Regions from separate parts of the Polaromonas aquatica genome, predicted to be linked through region 2. Evidence: predicted binding sites of a transcription regulator. Region 2 holds the regulator's gene; the other holds the start of a gene.

Region 1 (7,166 bases), on a different contig from region 2:
GGAAGAGTGGTGCATCGGTTGACCCGGATGTCCGGGAGTTCTGCCAACAGGCTGTGCCTCGTGGCTTGAGGGTGCTGCTGGTGGAGGACGATCCCGAGGTCAGCAAGATTACACAGGCGTTTCTCGGCCTGCTGGATTGCAAAGTGACCACCGCGGTGAACTGTGAGCGAGCCCTGAGCGCGTTGGGGTCCAGCGCACCGTTCGATTTGCTACTTACCGATATTGCGTTAGGCCCGGGCATGCGTGGTACTGAACTCGCAGCTCATGTTCAACACCGTTTTCCTGGCATCGCCATTCTTCTGATGTCGGGCTTCTCCTCTGAGTTGCTGGACTCCGCCCGCGACACACCTTCGGCCTGGGAACTGTTGCTCAAGCCCTTTAATCGCGCCGAACTTGCGCAGGCGATAGAGAGCATATGGATCAGGCGTAAAACCGGAGGCTGAGTGTTCATAAAACATCTGCCAAGGCGATATTCAATGTACCAGTAATGGCTTTGATGTGGGCACTGGCGCGATGCAGCGTTGAACAAATGCCGACAAGGCATCAGCGTCGGGAATCCGCACTTCGCGACGTCCTTTCCGGGCGAAGGCGATGATCTTGTCGCGCGCCAGCCTGGTAAGCGCACGACTCACCGATTCCAGAGTCATGCCCAGGTAATTGCCAATCTCTGCGCGCGTCATGCAAAGCGTGATCTCGTCCGTGCGCATGCCGCGCTCTGTCAGCGACTCCACCCAGTGACGCAAAAACTCGGCAACACGGGCGTCGGCCGGCAGTGTACAAACGGACATCAGCGAGTCCCGGTCATGGGCGATTTCGCGACTCATTGCCTCATGCAATACGGCCAGCAGCATGGGCTGGACGGCGCAGGCGCAAAGCAGCTCATCGTAGCGGAACCCCCAGACCTCGCCGGTCTCCATCGCAACTGCGTCGCAGACGTAATGACCATCAGCTATGCCATCGAAACCAAGCCAGTCGCCGCGAAATTTGAGGCTGACAACCTGCTCGCGCCCATCAGCGGAGAGATTCACAATCTTGAAGAACCCGGAGTTCAGAATGTAGAGATGGCCAAATCGCTCGCCGGCCTGGTAGATCACATCGCCTGCATGAACCATCCGGCGTTGCGGGGCAACTTGCCCGCTTAACCGGGCCATCATGTCGGAGATTTTTTGACCCGGCTTTTGCCTGGGCATGCAGGGCATTGCATGGGGGGCACTGGTTGCGCGGGTAGAAGCAGCCGTTGCGAAGGACTTCAACGGGGCGGGAATGGCAGCAACAGAAACAAGCATCTCAAACTCCTGTGTGGGTGATATGAAGTGACAAAGCCCATGCTAGGGGGCGCCGGGCAAGACCATAACAATGGTGCGCATCACTCGGTAACACTGTGTCAATGCTTTGTGTCAGATGTGGCTTGACAGGTCACGTATTTGATTCATGTCAAGGGAACTGCGGCTGCTCTTATTAAGCTGACGCATCGTGAATGCACAACTTCTCAACATTGGCTGCGACGGTTTCCGGGGGCTGCCGCCTGAATACACGAGCAAGGTCTTCTCCAATGCGCGCGTACTGCAGCGCTATGCCTTAACCGGTTTGGCGCCGCCTTTGCTACGAGGTCAGAATTTCGCGCTGCTTTATACGTCGGAGACTGACGCGCCACAAGCACTATTTCAGCTCGCGGTCACCGAACTGGGGGCACAAGTCGCACACGTACACCTGGACCTGTCTGACCTTGCCGTCCCGCAAGATGTTCAGAAAATCGCATACATGCTTGGCCGGCTATACGACGCGGTGGAATGCCTTGGATTGCCTTCCGATTACGTTCGGCAACTGGCCTACGGGGCCGATGTACCTGTCTTCGACGGTCTTTCATCGCCAATGCACCCAACGGCCGGAATCGCAGCCTGTCTCGGAGACGACAACCCGGAAGCCGACAAACGGCGCTTTGTGCTGCAGGCTGTCCTGTTGCATGCAATGGACATGGAGTTGTAAAAACCATGCCTTGTATAGACGCCTGGCGATGGATCCCGATATGGTGGCTTGGCTATATGGAACTGCTCCCCCATGCGGATAAATAAGACCCAGGTCTGGCTCCTTCTGATGCCTAGAAACGCCAGGACAACAGAATCTGGTGACCGATACGCCAGGAGAAAATCACGACACCTGCTGCCAGTCCAAGCGAGGCGAATCCAGTGATGAAACCCAGTATCGAAAAAAGGCCATCCTTATATAAGTTACCGAGTGAAAGCAGCACCAATGCGATGCCGCAAGGTACATTCACCAACGGCAAAGGCAATACCAGCACCGCGGAAAGCAATATACCCAGAAAACCTGCCACCCGTATGGCACCGCAGCCCACATACCTTCCCAGTCGTGGGATGCAGATCCTGTCGATTCGTGTCGACAGCGTCTTCAGACGCAAGACAAGCGTGGCGAAATCCTTTCTTGATAGAGATTGTCTGGCCAGCCAGGCTGGCATCCAGGGCGACTGACATAGAGCCATCTGCATGGTCAGGAATAGCAGGGGCAAACAAAGGATTGTTGACGTGCCAGGAAGAGTAGGAACGCTGTTGGGCAAGGCAAAAAAGAGAATCAGCATCTTCAGGCTACCATCGCCCAAGGCGTGGACCATATCTGCAATCGTGATGCGCCGCTTGGAATGGTCCAAAGCCAGTTGAACCAGGGAGTCCAGCTCAATCACTGGTAAAGGAGGTTTTTACCTTCAACGCATGCTGTACGGAAGGACTGCGCTCAGTGCGACATCAGCACCGGTAGCGTCATGGATTGCAAGATGGTGTGCGTCGCGCCGCCCCAAACCCATTCGCGCGCCCGGCTATGGCCATAGCAACCCATGACAAGAAGATCCGACCCCAGGTCCGCGGCCATCGACAGCAGATTGCTGCCGGCATCACCCTGCTCTGGGCCGCCCGGATGCAGCGTTGCGGATATGCCCTGCACTTCGAGGTAGCCGTGCAGCGCATGAAGGGACTCACGAGCCGACTCACCGTAGCAAACGACATGTACATGGTTTGCATTTCGCAACCAGGGCAATGCTGCCGACACTGCGCGGGCCGCTTCTCGCGTCTCCTTCCATGCGACCAGCACCGTACGCCCGATGGGCGCGATCGCTCCGGCATAGGGCAGTATCAGCGCAGGCCGCCCGCTATCGACGAGCAAACTCGGCAAGAAGTCGGCCGGCAGCTCGCCGGCAGCCGGATCATCCGGGTCGCGCTGACCCAGAATCATCAAATCAGCATACAGCGCACGGCGAACGAAGCCCCAGGGTGCGTCGGCCAAAGGCTCGGCCCATGTGAGGCGCGGTGACCCGGCGCCAGCAGCCACAAAGGTTGCAAACGCCTTGTCACGGCATTCCTTGTCCAGTTCCTGCATGATCGATATGGCTTGAGCAGCGCCCTCCAGAGCAAAGGGGTAACGCATCAGCGCAGACATCGTGCAAGACATGCAGATGACTTGTGCGTCGAAGTCATCAGCGAGCCAACAGGCGGCCTTGACGCGCTCTGCAGCGCGTACAGAACCGTCGAGATGTAGCAATATTGACTTTGGCGTCTGCATAAAAAGTCCTTAAGGCATGGAAATGGTATGGATGACCTTACGCCTGTGCGGACCTTCCAGCTTTGCGCTGCATCAATCGCCGACGATGTCGATTGGGCGCACAGAGACAGCGCAGTTATTTGATCTTGCGCAAGCGACCACCATCGATATACCTCTAGCCTTGTACCTATCAGGCCGCTGGCAAGGAAGAAAAATGCCGCATACCACCATGAAGCTTCGATTCGCAGTCATCTTTTTTTCCGCTAGCCGTGGTGCTTGGTAACGCGGGCGCATCAATACGCGAAAGCACAGGCATTGAGCATATCGGCATGATGCGGGCGAAACCAGAACAGTTAGTGCACCATGGCGTAAGTGCCGCTGGGGAGAATGCCGGGATCAGTCGGGGTCAAGGCAAGCCAGACGGAATTTTCAGGGCTGAATTGCGGTGGCGCGCCGGAGAAAGCATGGCTCGCCTGGCCAGGACTGACGATGTTGTAAACGAACAAGTCAGCCCAAGATGAATCTACAACCCCTGGTAGATGCACCGGGTGAACGTGTCCGCACGCCCTTCTCGCTCGCCTTGTCAGACGGCAGCCTCTTTCGCAGCGGAGAAGGCAAACCGGCCTTCCACGTGGTCGTTCGTTCCGATGCCGCTTTTCTCCGCTGTGTGACACGTGAGCATATAGGCCTTATCAGCGCCTATTTCGATCAGGAAATCGACATAGTAGGCGATCTCGGTGCCGCTCTCGCTGAAGGAATGACTGCCGGCCTCGATCAGCATCTCAATGCGCTGAATCATGTGGAGAACGAACTGCACGAATTGCGTTTTTCCAATTGTAGTCGCGAGCATGCCAAGGCCAACGCATGCTCATTTCTACCCAATTTTTGAGGAGCCCGCCATGCGTATGATGAAAGCTGCCGTCGTCCATGCCTTTGGACAGCCCTTGCAGATCGAGGAAGTGCCGGTACCCGAGGTGCCGCCAGGCCAGGTGCTCGTCAAGGTGGTCGCCTCTGGCGTTTGCCACACCGACCTGCATGCCACCGAGGGCGACTGGCCGGTCAAGCCCGCTCTCCCCTTCATTCCTGGCCATGAAGGTGTCGGGCATGTTGCCGCCGTAGGCGCGGGTGTCAAATACGTCAAGGAAGGTGACCGTGTCGGCGTGCCCTGGCTGCATACGGCCTGCGGTTACTGTGAACACTGCCTCACTGGATGGGAAACACTGTGCGACGCACAACAGATGATCGGCTACACCGTCAACGGCGCCTATGCCGAGTATGTGCTGGCCGATCCAGGCTACGTCGGGCATCTGCCGGCCAACATCGGATTCACCGACATCGCCCCCAGTCCTGTGTGCAGACGTGACGGTCTACAAGGGGCTTAAGGTTCTGGACTGCAAACCCGGCGACTGGGTGGCAATCTCCGGAATCGGCGGGCTTGGGCATTTCGCCGTGCAGTACGCCAAGGCCATGGGTTTTCATGTCGTCGCCGTGGATATCGACGACAACAAGCTATAACTGGCGACCAGTCTGGGCGCCGACATGGTCATCAACGCAGTCCGGCAAGATCCGGCCAAGGAACTGCAACACACGTTGCGAGGTGCTCACGGCGTACTGGTGACAGCCGTCTCGCGCTCTGCCTTCTCGCAAGCGCTGGGCATGTTGCACAAACGCGGCACCATGTCGCTGGTAGGCCTGCCGCCAGGCGACTTCGCGATGCCGATCTTCGATGTGGTACTGAATGCGAAGACGGTACGCGGCTCAATCGTGGGCACGAGAAAAGACCTGCAGGAGGCGCTCGAGTTCGCTGGCGAAGGCAGGATTCGTACGGTACGCAGCGAAGACAGGCTGGACAACATCAATGCAGTTTTCGATCGAATTCGTCATGGTGACATCGAGGGGCGCGTTGTCATGCGAATCGCAGAAGACGCATGAACCAATTCAAGTGACATCTTGTGTCCTCAATCGGAATATCCAGACGTATTCATAGATGTGCTTGATCACCCGGCGTTGATTTTTTCAGGACTGAACACAAAAAGCAGCCCAAAAATTCACGACGCCGTCCATTTCAGCGCACCCATGGCTTGATACACCTCAACACGGCACCGTTTGGAACGGGCAATACTGTCAGCAGTGCAAGTTCAAACCGGAGTACCGATCATGTTCAAACGAATTCTGATTCCTGTGGATGGCAGCCAAACCTCGACCAAGGCGCTTGTCGCCGGTTTGCAGATGGCACGCGAAACCGGCGCCAGCGTGCGCCTGCTACATGCGGTAAATGAAATGGCCTATCTGGGCGGAATAGATCCTTATGGATACTACCCCGCCGACCTTGTCGGCATGATGCGTGAAGGTGGAGCCAAGATTTTGGCCGATGCCATGGCCGTAAGCCAATCGGCCGGCGTGGCGGCAAGCCAGGTGCTGTGCGACGATCCTGGTAAGCGTCTGGGCGAGGCAGTGGCCGAGGCAGCCAAGCTCTGGAATGCCGACCTGGTTGTTGTCGGCTCTCATGGCCGGCGGGGCATTGGGCGTGTGCTGTTGGGCAGCGGCGCAGAGCAGATATTGAGACTGGCACCTGTACCGGTTCTGGTCATCCGCGGTACGGCTTCAGACGATAGCGACTAGGGAATAAGCGAAGGTCTCCGTCCAGGTTCCACAGAACGGCATCATTTCACCCGTTACTGCGGCAATACGCAGTGTTGTTGCAAGAGGGAATTCCTTCACGGCGTATAGTGCTTCAGCCACATCAAGAGGACAGTTTTCATGATGTCGGGGTCTCCATTCGTACAAGCAATACCGGCACCGGACTGGAACGCACGACCAACTCAGCGTCGCTACCCATGGCCAAGCGGCTAAACCCGCGGCGACCGTGTGTGCCCATAACGATCAACCCACAACCGGCCTTGACCGCCTCATCGTTGATTACCTCGGCTATGCGTTTGTTCGTGGCTTCACGCAACAGTGTCTCGGCTGGCACGCCTGCCTTGGCCGCCGCGCCCTTCGCCTTGCCCAGCAGGTCCTCGCCATACTGACGAGAGCGCTCCAACATCTCCTGGTAGTTCACGACCGCGGACATTTCCACAAGCATCGCGAAATCGTTTACCACGTGCAGCAGATACAAGCTTGTTTTTTGGCCCGTCGCCAGCTTGATTGCTTCGTGCAGCCCCCGCTCTGCAGCAGGGCTGCCATCCAGTGGAACCAGAATTTTTTGATACATGATGGCATCTCCGGAGCCGGTCAAAAATAACGTCCGCAACCGACCCAACCTGCGGACATGCAGATTCTCCTGTCCATGCGGCCAGACGCATTTGAGAAATCGCAAACCAGCTTCACATACCTATCCTGCCAGCAACAACATAGCCGGGGTCTTGATTCAGATTTCCTTGATCCAGATCAGGCAGGAAATTCCGGCACTCGCTAACCTGAGTGGCTTGTCATTCAAGGAAGGCAGAAAAGGCAACTCCAGCTCGAGTCCCCATGTTCTGCAACGACTGGGAGGGAAACAAGCCCGCCCTGTACCAGACGCTGGAAATGCTGCGCGGGCGCGCCCAGCGGTAGGATTTCTCTGAAAGAGAGGAAATGCGGCATGAGCAATTCAGCTTACGAAGCTCCAGCGATAGAGT
Region 2 (7,166 bases):
CCTGACCGTGGTGTTTGCGCTGGGCTACCTCGCCATCTTTCCGGGCCTGGGCAGCTTCAAGGGCTTGCTGAACTGGTCGGCGGACAGCGAACACAGCCAGGATGTCACGCAGTTTCGCGCGGAGGTTGCACCCCTGTATGCCGGGTTTTCCGCCCAGCCTGTCGAGGCGCTGGTAAAAGATGCACGCGCCCTGGCGGTGGGAGAGCGCCTGTTCATGAACAATTGTGCGCAGTGCCATGGCTCGGACGCCCGGGGCAGCAAGTCCTATCCCAACCTGACCAACGCAAATACGGCTTGGCTTGGCGAACGCAGCGCCGCACACATCGTGCAGACAGTGACCAATGGCCGCACCGGCGTGATGCCGCCCATGGCAGAGGCCGTAGGCGGGGAGGCCCAGATGAGCGAGTTGGCCAACTATGTTCTGTCGCTGTCCGGCAGTCCCCACAACGAAATCAAGGCATTCAGCGGCAAGGCCAGGTTTTCGGCCTGTGCTGCATGCCATGGTATCGACGGCAAGGGCAACAAGACCCTGGGCGCACCAAATCTGACGGATGACTACTGGCTACACGGCTGGGGGGAGGCCGCCATTGTCAACATGATCAAAAACGGCAAAACCAATGTCATGCCGGCTCAGGCGCCCAAGCTGACGGCTGACCAGATCCATGTGGTGGCGGCCTATGTGCTGAGCCTTTCCGGCAGCAGTTTCCCTGCACCTGCGGCCACCCCTAAACCCTGAAAATACAGCGTCGCGTGGCACCTCATTCAGACAGATTTTCCCCGGGACAGCCAGTCATTCCGATAGCGGCCGTGAGTAGCCGGGATGCGGCAGTCGCGGCAGATGACTCCTCCGGCATCGTGTCGCTGTACCAGTCAGAAAAGAAGATCTACGCAAAAGGCGTTTCGGGCTGGTTTAACCAATGGCGCTGGGCCATGGTCTGGGCCACGCAACTGGTGTTTTACGGCTTGCCCTGGCTGACTATCAACGATCGGCAGGCCATGCTGTTTGATCTGGGGGCGCGCCGGTTTTATATCTTCAACCTGGTGCTTTACCCGCAGGACCTGATTTACCTGACAGGCCTGCTGGTTATCAGCGCGCTGTCGCTCTTCCTGTTCACGGCGGTGGCGGGCCGGCTTTGGTGTGGCTACGCCTGCCCACAAACGGTTTATACCGAAATTTTCATGTGGGTGGAGCGCAGGATTGAAGGTGACAGGATAGCCCGGATGCGCCTGGATAAGGGCCCCTGGAGTATTGCCAAAATTTTCCGCAAGACTGCCAAGCATGCGGTCTGGATAACGATTGGCTTGTGGACGGGCTTTACGTTTGTCGGTTATTTCACGCCGATTCGCGAGCTGCTGGGCGCGGTTGGAAGCTGGGCTCTGGGGCCGTGGGAATTGTTCTGGGTGCTTTTCTACGGCTTTGCGACTTATGGCAATGCCGGCTGGATGCGCGAGCAGGTGTGCAAATACATGTGCCCTTATGCCCGCTTCCAGAGCGCGATGTTTGACCGCGACACGCTGATCGTTACCTACGACGGCGCGCGGGGCGAGCACCGGGGCTCACGTCGGCGCAGCGAAGCACTGGCCCAGTACCGCGCCAAAGGTCTGGGAGACTGCATTGACTGCGGCCTGTGCGTGCAGGTTTGCCCCACGGGCATAGACATTCGTGATGGCCTGCAATATGAATGCATCAGCTGCTCGGCCTGCATCGACGTGTGCGACAGTGTCATGGAAAAAATGAACTACCCGCGCGGGCTGATCCGCTACAGCACACAGAACGGCATGGACCAGAAACTGTCCCGTTCCGCGATGTTTCGCCGGGTGCGGCGGCCCCGGGTTCTTGTGTACACGGCGGTGCTGGTGGCCATCGGTACGGGGATGCTGTGGGCCTTGCTGGTTCGGCCTTCGTTCAAGGTGGACGTGGTGCGCGACCGTGGCGCGATGGCCCGCCAGGTGGGCCAGGGTCAGATTGAAAATGTTTACGGCCTGCAGATCATGAATGCAACCGAGCATGATCAGCAGTATGTGCTCAAGGTGGAGGGGATGGCGGGAGCCCGGATTGTGTCCGACGCGCAGGTGGTGGTCGACGCCGCCGGTGCGCGCTGGGTTCCGGTGCGGGTGCAGGTGCCGCCCGATGCCGTGGCTGCGGGCTCTCATCCCATTACCTTTGTGATTTCGAAGCAGGGCGCTTCGCAGGATGAAGTCGTCGAAAAATCGGTTTTCCTGGTACCGCGTTAAGGTGTTTTCCTAATATCCTTGTGGAGGACTTTTTCATGAACCCCGCCAGTAGAGACAGTGCAAACATGCTGCATTCGCCTGAAGTCCGCCCATGGTGGAAAGAGCCCTATGTCTGGATGGTGATTGCCGGGCCGCTGTCGGCGGTGCTGGCCTGTATCGTCACTGCGTTCTACATCATGCAGGGGCCGGACGCCGTTGTATCAGAGGACTCTTACCGTGAGGGGCTTGAGATCAGCCGGGAGGTGAATGCGGCAAAACCGCTGATGCAGCCGGCCCAGACGGGCCGCAACCACAGCGCAACCGGGGGAAAAAGCAATGAAAAACCATGACCAGCCTGAAGCCCAGGGTCTCAAACGCTGGGGACTCATCATCTGGCCGGCCTTTTTGGCGGCCTGCCTGCTTGAAGTGCTGGTTTTTTCGATGATTGACCCTGGCGAGATTCATTGGCCAGGCCTTGAGCTGCAGGCAAGCCGCAAGGGCGTTTATACGGTGGCTTTTTTTATGTTTTGGTTTATCGCTGTGATCAGCAATGGCCTGGTGTTATGGCTTGCCGAGCCTGACGCCATCAATCAATGACACTGGGGCACATTGACAATGCGCTTTAGCGCATCGGCGTCCAGGATGTGGATGTTGCGCTGCTTTACCGCAATCACGCCATCATCGGCAAATTTTGAAAACGTGCGGCTCACGGTTTCGAGTTTCATGCCCAGGTAGCTGCCGATTTCCTCGCGTGTCATGCGCAACACCAGTTCGGATTTCGAAAAACCACGTGCCTGCAGGCGCTGCACCAGGTTGAGCAGGAAGGCGGCCAGCCGCTCTTCGGCCCGCATGCTCCCGAGCAGCAGCATCACGCCGTGGTCCCGCACGATTTCCCGGCTCATGATCTTGTGCACGTGGTGCTGGAGGGCATTGACCTCCCTTGAGATTTCCTCAATGCGGTCGAAGGGCATCACGCACACCTCGGCGTCTTCAAGCGCCACGGCATCGCAGGTGTGCTGCTCGTTGACGATGCCATCCAGGCCGATGATTTCACCGGCCATCTGAAAGCCGGTGACCTGGTCCCGTCCGTCTTCAGTCGTGATGCCGGTTTTGAAGAAGCCGCTGCGAATGGCATACAGCGAGGTGAATTTTTCCCCCGTGTGGAAAAGTGCCGCGCCGCGCTTGACGGTCCGCCGGGTTGCCACCAGTTCGTCAACACGGATCAGCTCCTGGGTGTTTAGGCCAACAGGCATGCACAGTTCGCGCAGATTACAACTCGAACAGGCTACTTTGATGGTTTCTTTGAGCATTTGGGGGCAGTGTGAACAGTCCGGTTGGTGTTTAGGTCGTTTTTCCGTGAAAGAGGCGGCATCCGTCGCGAACGCAACGAATCCATGATGTAGATCAGATTATGCCGATGTGGGACTGCGGAGGGTTTGATACAGGTCAAGGCGAGGGCTGATATTTGGCGGCACAGTGTGCATTCTTCCAAGGAAATCAGTTCATGAGTGTTGTTTCGCCCGACCTGCTGCGCAGATTTGACCTGAACGGGCCGCGTTATACCTCCTATCCGACAGCGGACCGCTTTGTCGAGGCCTTTGCTGCGGATGACTATGCACAGGCGCTGTCGCAACGCCATGGCGGCGCCGCAGCCATGGCGTTGCCGCTGTCCCTGTACGTCCACATTCCGTTTTGCGAGTCCCTGTGTTACTACTGCGCATGCAACAAGATCATCACCAGGCATCACGGCAAGGCCGATGAATACCTGCGTTACCTGGGCCGCGAAATCGATTTGCAAGTGGCCCATGCAGGTATTGGTCAGGTCGTGAGCCAGCTGCATCTGGGTGGAGGCACGCCGACTTTCCTGAACGACATGCAGCTCAGGGCATTGATGGCCCTGTTGCGCCGCAGTTTTTCATTTACCCCGGGTGGTGAGTATTCGATTGAAATTGATCCGCGAACCGTCGATGAGGCCCGGCTTGCAGTGCTGGCCGAACTGGGGTTCAACCGGCTGAGCTTTGGCGTGCAGGATTTTGATCCGGCCGTACAGCGGGCAGTGCACCGTGTCCAGCCAGCGGAGCAGGTGTTCGGCCTGGTTGACGCTGCCCGTTCGAAAGGTTTTGAGTCCATCAATGTTGACCTGATTTATGGCCTGCCCATGCAGACGCCGGAATCATTTGACCGGACACTTGAGCAAGTGACGGCATTGCGGCCTGACCGGGTTGCGCTTTATGCCTATGCGCACCTGCCGGAACGTTTCAAGCCGCAGCGCCGCATTGCAACGGCTGAATTGCCCGATGCCTCCGCCAAGATGGCCATGTTTTCCCGTTCACTGGCGGCGTTTGACGCTGCCGGCTATGTTTATGTGGGCATGGATCATTTCGCCTTGCCCGGCGATGCGCTGGCTGTTGCCAAACGGCAGGGCCGCTTGCACCGAAATTTCCAGGGCTACAGTACCCAGCCCGACTGCGACCTGATTGCGCTGGGCGTTTCCGCCATAGGCCGCGTTGGTGCCACCTACAGCCAGAATGCCAAGACGCTGGAAGAGTATTACGACCATCTCGATCAGGGGCGCCTGCCGGTTGTTCGCGGCCTGGCCCTGTCGCGCGATGATCTGCTCAGGCGCGCCGTCATCATGGCATTGATGTGCCAGGGGCAACTGCAGTTTGAGTCCATTGAGCTGGCTTACCTGGTTGATTTCCGGAGTTACTTTGCGGCAGAGATGGAGGCGCTCGCAGCGCTTGCCGATCAGGGACTGGTTCGTTTGAGTGATTCCGGTATCGAGGTAAGTGCCCAGGGCTGGTTTTTTGTGCGCGCTGTCGCCATGGTGTTTGACCGCTATTTGCAGGCTGACCGCAACCGCGCCAGGTTTTCGAAAATCATTTGATGTCTGCGACCCTTCTAGCCACGGCCTTGCTGATGGGGCTTGCCGGAGGGCCTCACTGCGTGGTGATGTGCGGTGCGGCTTGCGCGGGTATGGGACGTGCTGGCGGTGGGGCCAGCACACTGGCCATCTGGGGTTTTCAGGCGGGCAGGGTTGTGGGGTATTCCACCCTGGGCGGCCTGGCTGCTGCATCAATGCAGGGGCTGGGCTGGCTCAGCATTCATTCCGCGGCCCTCAGGCCCGTCTGGACGCTTTTTCATGTGGCTGCGGCCCTGCTGGGGCTGATGCTGCTCTGGCGGGCGCGCCAGCCTGCGTGGCTTGAGGATTCTGCGCGCGCGGTCTGGGGCCGGGTGCGTTCCATTGCGGGCGGCCAAACCGGAAGGGCTGGGCTTGGTGCGCCGATCCTGCTGGGTGCATTGTGGTCCTTGCTGCCTTGTGGTTTGCTCTACTCGGCCTTGCTGGTGGCTGCGCTGGGCAGCAGCATGCAGGAAGGCGCTGCCGTCATGGCACTGTTTGCCCTGGGCAGCGGTGTTTCCCTGATGGCCGGGCCATGGCTGTGGCTTCGGCTGCGCGGGCAGGGTTCGGGGCAGTGGGCCATCCGGCTGGCCGGCCTGGCGCTGTTCGTGACCTCCCTGGGCGCGCTGTGGATGGGCCTGGTGAACAACACGGCACCCTGGTGTCTGACGCCTTAGAGATGCACCAATCGCGTGCGGCGACACAGCAGGACGTGGCCGCAAGAAGGCCAGAAATAGCTCTTACAATCCGTTTTCCCGGGTGAAGTACAAAGCCCCGGGCGTCTGTTTTCTGACATTCTTCACGGATTTAAAAAGACATTATGAAAAAGCAGTTGTGGTGTTTTGCGTTCTCGGCCATCGCATTGGTAGCTTGCGGCAAGAAGGATGAAGCACCCGCAGCTGCGGCGCCGGCGACGGCCGGCAGTGCACCTGCCGTAGTCGCCAACGCCGAAGATAAAGTTCTCAATATCTACAACTGGCCCGACTACATCGCCAAAGACATGGTGGCGAATTTCGAGAAAGAAGCGGGCATCAAGGTCAACTACCAGACCTTTGAAAACAATGAAGCCCTGCAGGCCAAACTGGTGGCGGGCAACACGGGCTATGACATCGTGGTGCCCGGCGCGGTATTTGCCAAGCCGCAGATTGACGCCGGGCTGCTGCAGAAGCTGGACAAAACCAAACTGGCCAACTACGGCAACCTGGACCCAGCGCTCATGAGCAAGCTGGACGCCATTGACCCGGGGAATGCGTATCTGGTGCCCTGGGCCTGGAGTTTTGTCACGGTAGGCATCAACAAGGCCAAAGTGGCCAAGGCGCTGGGTGACACGCCCATGCCGGGCAATGCCTGGGAACTGGTCTTCAACCCGGTGTACACGGCCAAACTCAAATCCTGCGGCATTGCCTACCTTGATTCCCCGACCGAGGTGATTCCGCCGGCCATGCACTATCTCGGCAAAAATGCCTATTCCAATGATCCTGAGGACCACAAGGCTGCCGGTGAAATGCTCGCCAAGGTGCGCCCGCATATCCGCCTGTTCTCCAGCACCATGATTGACGACCTGGCGGCCGGGAAGGCCTGCGTTGCACTGGGTTGGGCCGGTGACATCAACATCGCGCGCGGCCGTGCCATGGAGAACAACAACGGCAACGAGGTGGAAGCCCTGCTGCCCAGTACCGGTGGGCTGATCTTCTTTGACAACCTGGCCATCCCCAAGGACGCCAAACACCCCAATAATGCGCTGGCCTTTATCAACTACTTCCTGCGGCCAGAAGTATCCGCGTCGCTGACCAATGAACTGGGCTACGCAACGGCCAACAAGGCCAGCCTGGCCAACGTCAAACCCGAGATAGTCAAGGACCAGGCGGTGTTTCCTGATGCCGCGAATTTACAGAAGATGGTGCCGCCTGCGAGCTTCAGCAATGAAGCTCGCCAGTCCATGAGCAACGTCTTCACCCTGTTCAAAAAAGGCGCCTGAGTGACAGGGGGGTTGCCGGTGGACGGCTTTTTGCGGACTGAGCAGCTGGTCAAGCGTTTCGACGGCGTCGCCGCC

The links. Region 2 encodes FNR, which switches genes on or off when oxygen is low (the NO sensors DNR and NnrR bind a similar motif). Its sites were predicted from a motif close to TTGATNNNNATCAA; they were not measured.
Region 1: ACFQND_RS06930 (universal stress protein) is a predicted target of FNR. The motif match lies at 3,630-3,643, and genes of this name have one in related genera.

What each region holds. Positions count from the first base shown of each region.
Region 1 covers NZ_JBHSRS010000015.1:118,085-125,250, reverse strand. The annotation lists gene ACFQND_RS06950 (ATP-binding protein) at 1-443, shown strand, start outside; gene ACFQND_RS06945 (Crp/Fnr family transcriptional regulator) at 474-1,190, opposite strand; gene ACFQND_RS06940 (ornithine carbamoyltransferase) at 1,474-1,986, shown strand; gene ACFQND_RS06935 (exopolysaccharide biosynthesis protein) at 2,099-2,695, opposite strand; gene ACFQND_RS06930 (universal stress protein) at 2,746-3,567, opposite strand; gene ACFQND_RS06925 (hypothetical protein) at 4,064-4,435, shown strand; partial or broken gene ACFQND_RS06920 (zinc-dependent alcohol dehydrogenase) at 4,446-5,478, shown strand; gene ACFQND_RS06915 (universal stress protein) at 5,704-6,168, shown strand; gene ACFQND_RS06910 (universal stress protein) at 6,305-6,760, opposite strand; gene ACFQND_RS06905 (dienelactone hydrolase family protein) at 7,130-7,166, shown strand, end outside.
Region 2 covers NZ_JBHSRS010000013.1:15,872-23,037, forward strand. The annotation lists gene ccoP (cytochrome-c oxidase, cbb3-type subunit III) at 1-736, shown strand, start outside; gene ccoG (cytochrome c oxidase accessory protein CcoG) at 808-2,235, shown strand; gene ACFQND_RS04220 (FixH family protein) at 2,271-2,564, shown strand; gene ACFQND_RS04225 (hypothetical protein) at 2,551-2,811, shown strand; gene fnr (fumarate/nitrate reduction transcriptional regulator Fnr) at 2,805-3,524, opposite strand; gene hemN (oxygen-independent coproporphyrinogen III oxidase) at 3,719-5,101, shown strand; gene ACFQND_RS04240 (sulfite exporter TauE/SafE family protein) at 5,101-5,790, shown strand; gene ACFQND_RS04245 (extracellular solute-binding protein) at 5,934-7,091, shown strand; gene ACFQND_RS04250 (ABC transporter ATP-binding protein) at 7,092-7,166, shown strand, end outside.